One region of the Streptomyces sp. NPDC052012 genome, then DNA from elsewhere that is predicted to be linked to it. Evidence: riboswitches for the same ligand, from Rfam matches in the RefSeq annotation. Region 1 holds a riboswitch; the other holds the start of a gene.
What was found. Region 1 has a riboswitch for cyclic di-AMP ahead of AB0412_RS32455 (transglycosylase family protein). Riboswitches for the same ligand answer to the same signal wherever they lie in the genome.
Positions count from the first base shown of each region.

Region 2: linked by a shared signal. The riboswitch ahead of AB0412_RS04220 (C40 family peptidase) and the one ahead of AB0412_RS32455 (transglycosylase family protein) in region 1 are both predicted to bind cyclic di-AMP.

Region 1 covers NZ_JBFAXA010000032.1:23,224-25,414, reverse strand. The annotation lists gene AB0412_RS32460 (transglycosylase family protein) at 1-851, shown strand, start outside; cyclic di-AMP (ydaO/yuaA leader) riboswitch at 1,057-1,226, shown strand; gene AB0412_RS32455 (transglycosylase family protein) at 1,231-1,929, shown strand; gene eno (phosphopyruvate hydratase) at 2,180-2,191, shown strand, end outside.
Region 2 covers NZ_JBFAXA010000002.1:116,209-118,399, forward strand. The annotation lists gene AB0412_RS04210 (helix-turn-helix transcriptional regulator) at 1-55, opposite strand, end outside; gene AB0412_RS04215 (ATP-binding protein) at 267-725, shown strand; gene AB0412_RS04220 (C40 family peptidase) at 791-1,264, opposite strand; cyclic di-AMP (ydaO/yuaA leader) riboswitch at 1,268-1,463, opposite strand; gene AB0412_RS04225 (hypothetical protein) at 1,788-2,096, opposite strand; gene AB0412_RS04230 (ATP-dependent Clp protease proteolytic subunit) at 2,104-2,191, opposite strand, start outside.

The DNA.
Region 1 (2,191 bases):
GCGAGTCCGGCGGCTCCTGGAGCCAGAACACCGGCAACGGCTATTACGGCGGCCTGCAGTTGACCCAGGACGACTGGGAGAACTACGGCGGCCTGGACTACGCGCCCAGCGCCGACCAGGCCAGCCGAGGCCAGCAGATAGCGGTCGCCGAGCGGATCCTCGCCGACCAGGGCGTCGGAGCCTGGCGCACATGCGGACTGCTCGCCGGGCTGGAGCAGGGCTCCGAGTCCGCGGACGTCGACACCGGCGTGGGCTCGCCGTCCCCGACCCCCACGGACTCCGCGGAATCCGCCGAGTCCCCGCAGCCCACGGACTCCCCGGACGCGACGGACACGACGGACTCGTCCGGAATGCCCGACTCCAGCGAATCGTCGGCTTCTTCCTCGCCGTCACCCTCGGCCACGGAAGGCAACGAGGGCTCGGAAGCCTCGGTCAGCGAATCGCCCAAGTCGGACAAGTCCACTGATGTCGAGACGGAACCCAGCGCCTCGCTCACCGCCTCACAGGCCACCGGTAGTGATGAACCGGACAAGTCGGGTCAGGATGACGGCTCTTCCGCGCTGACCGACACCGGCACCGGTCGCCACCGCGGCCCCAGTGCCGAGGAGGGCGAAGGGCGGGACCGTACGGCGGAATCGTCCGGCCGTCACGCCTCGCGCCCCGCGGACGACGCCGACGGCTCGTATGTCGTTCGTCCGGGGGACAGTCTCTGGTCCATCGCCGACTCCCTTGAGGTGGACGGTGGATGGCGCGCCCTGTACACGGGCAACGAGCAGACCGTCGGCGCCGACCCGAACCTCATCCTCCCCGGTCAGACGCTTGAGGTCGGGGTCGAACCGGGCGAAAAGTGACGGGCGAAAACGCCCGGACCGGGCGGTAGTTGACGTCACGGTTCGAGCTGAATGCCCGATATAAACGCGGTGAGAGATAGGTCTCAGAAGCCCTGATCGTCTTTGAAAATCGGCCGAGCGCGTGTCTACGGTCGTGACCGCTCGTCACCGCGAGCCCCGTCTGCCGCCACGCCGAATCCTGCCAGTGGCAGCACGGGAACAGTCGTCGCGTCATGCGCCGTAGGCAGGAGCGGGGGACCCAAGGTAAGTGCCCTTTCCGGTGGTTGACACCGGATCGCGGCTCGGGGTGTAGCCGCGTCCCGTGAGGGACGTGGCCGGGCAACTCAACCGGCCCGAACCCGACAGCTCACCTCGCAGGCGTCGGTGAGGGGATCCATCCATGTTGTTTTCCGGCAAGGGCAAGCACCGTCGTCCGTCCAAGGCCACCCGCGCCATCGCCATCGCCGGTGTCACCGGCGCCGCCGTCGCCGCCCCGCTGATGGCGGCCGGCTCGGCCTCCGCCGCCACCGCCTCCGAGTGGGACGCCGTCGCCCAGTGCGAGTCGGGCGGCAACTGGTCCATCAACACCGGCAACGGCTACTACGGCGGTCTGCAGTTCTCCGCCTCCACCTGGGCCGCGTACGGCGGCACGAAGTACGCCGCCACCGCCGACCAGGCCACCAAGGCGCAGCAGATCGAGATCGCCGAGAAGGTCCTCGCGGGCCAGGGCAAGGGCGCCTGGCCGGTCTGCGGCAAGAACCTGTCCAACGCCGCGTACACCGGTGCCGCCGCCGAGACCCCGGCCCCGAAGGCCGACACCTCCGCCGAGCGCACCACCGAGCAGAAGGCGTCCCGCTCCACCGAGCGCCCGGCGCCGAAGGCCGAGAAGAAGGCCGAGAAGAAGACCGTCACCACCCCGACCGGCGAGAAGGTCGAGAAGGGCGACGGCGAGTACAAGGTCGTCAAGGGTGACACCCTCAGCTCCATCGCCGAGGAGCACGGCGTCAAGGGCGGCTGGGAGAAGCTGTTCAAGCTGAACGACGACATCGTCGAGGACGCCGACCTCATCTACCCGGGCCAGCAGCTGCACCTGAAGTAAGCAGCGGCCCCGCGGCGCCCGCGAGCGAGCGGCGCGCCCACAGTCCGCCCGCCCCGGTGCGTGTTCCCCCGTACGCACCGGGGCGGGCTTTTTTGGGAAACCGTATTTGTTCCGTTCGGAAACAATTTACGCTCGGTTCTGTCCATGGGATGGGCGACCGGATGGCCGATCGCCCGGAGCCGGTTAGGCTCGGTCTCGCAGAGCCACCATGGCCCTGCCCACTCGCGTCACATCCAAGAAGGAGATGCTCGTGCCGTCCATC
Region 2 (2,191 bases), on a different contig from region 1:
GCGCGCGCAGTTCGGCGCCCAGTTTGCGGCGGCGCACCGCGGGACCGTGCTGCATGGGCTTCTCCTTACTCCTTCCGAGCCGCCCAAATACGGTCTCGCGTCGTAGAGTTCACCGCTTTGAGCGACAGATATATGCATATCTTGGTGGATCGCTGCCCTGCGCCGTGCGGTGATGGCACTCTGGCGACGAAGCACCAGTGCGGGACCGTACTCGAACCATCCGCTCCGTGTCGGACTGCGGTCCCGTGGAAAGGGACGACGTCGCCATGGCAGACCACCTGGAAGCATCCGTCACTCTGCCGAGCGATCCCGCCTCGGTCTCCGCGGCCCGGGCCCATGTGGTGGGCACGCTGGCGGAGTGGGGCATGCCCGAGGACACGGAAGTGTCGGACACCGTCCGGCTGATCGTCTCCGAACTGGCCACCAACGCCGTGCAGCACACGTTCGGTCAGTCGCCGACCTTCACGGTGGACCTCGTCCTCGACCGGGACGAACGACTGCGGATCGGTGTGACGGACAGCCACCCGCGGTTCCCCAAGCGGCTGCCGGCCGCGGTTCAGCAGGACAACGGCCGCGGCCTGGTCATCATCCGCTGGCTGACCGCGGAATGCGGCGGCAGACTGAGAGTCCGCCGCACGAGGGAGGGCGGCAAGACCATCTCCGTGGAACTCCCATGGACCGCCCCGGTCGAACCGGTCACGGCGGCGGGACAGCCGGAGCCCTGAAGGTCATGAGGAGAAGCGGCAGGACGGGGCGGCGACGCGTCCGACGCGTCGCCGCCCCCTTCGGGTCACTTGACCCGGCCGTACCAGACGCTGCGGGTCCAGATCTTCTGCAGGCGTACGACGTCCCCGGTCTTGGGGGCGTGCCAGATCTTGCCCTTACCCGCGTAGATGCCGACGTGGTAGATGCTCCGGCCCGAGTGGAAGAACACCAGGTCCCCTGCCCTGCGGTTGGAGGCGGAGATGTGGCGTGTCCGGTTGTACTGCTGGGCAGCGGTGCGCGGCAGCTTCTTGCCGGCCTTCTTGAAGGAATACAGGGTGAGTCCGGAGCAGTCGAATCGATAAGGTCCGGTGGCACCCCATTGGTAAGGTGACCCCTTCTTTGACGCCGCGATCTTCAAGGCCTTGGTGCCGAGGCTCGCGGCGGACGCCTCCGATGCGGCGCCGGGGATCACGATCGAGCCGCCCACGGCGGCGAGGGTGAGGGCCGAGGCCGTACCGGCGCGGGCCATCAGAGACGGGACACGATTGAGCGCAGTCATGCGCAACCCTTCGTCAGCCGCCTGTGAAGGATGACCTGTCGGATTCGGGCTGGCGAAGTGGCCCGGCCGCACGGGTGCGGCTTCACCCCAAGGGCTGCTCGGAACGTCGAGGTTCCGGCGACCCGTCGTGCTTGGGTCCTCCACTCCTGCCGATCCACTTCCTGTCGACCGGTCATCCGGGCGGCGGCAGGACTCGGCGTCCGCCCGGATCGCCCCGCCGCGGCGGCGGGGTCTTGTCGTCAGTCACGGATCTTGGCTCATGGCCCGCCCGATTTCCCAACGGAACCGGGGATTTGTGTTGTTACTCACCACTCACCCGTTCGGGTGGACACGCCTGTGTTCGAGCCGCTGGCCGGGGTGTCGGCGGGCCCCCGACCAGCGGCGGAATACTCCATTCCGGCCTCCGCTTGCGTGCGATGCGCAACCTCGGCACCCCGAAAAAAGTCGGTTTTTCTACGCCGGATGGGGGTACGCCGTTTGGTCCGTTTCAACTCCGGTCGGTCGCGCAGTTTCGTCGGGGGCCTCAACCCGCGGAGATCGGGGGCAACATGACCCGGGCCGTGCGGCGTTCGCCGTCCAGCACCCGCAGCGCACGGGCCAGTGTGGCGGCGTGCAGTTCGGTCTCGCCGCGCCGGTGCATCAGCGCCAGCGCGTCGCGCAGCGCGACCGCCTTGCCGACCAACGCCTGCGCGGCGCGCAGACCGCGGTAGGTGTCGCCGTCGTGGGCCGGATTGATCCGGCCGATCAGGTCGACGACTTCGAGGTAACGGTCGATCAACTCGGCCTCGGCACGCGTCAGCGCGGGCAGCGGGGGGAGTTCGGGTGGCAGCATCGGCGGCTCACTTCGTGCCGGGGACCGGGCGTGCGCCCTTGCGGCTGGGCACGATCCGGTCCGCGAGGCCGTAGTCCACCGCCGCCTGCGCGTCC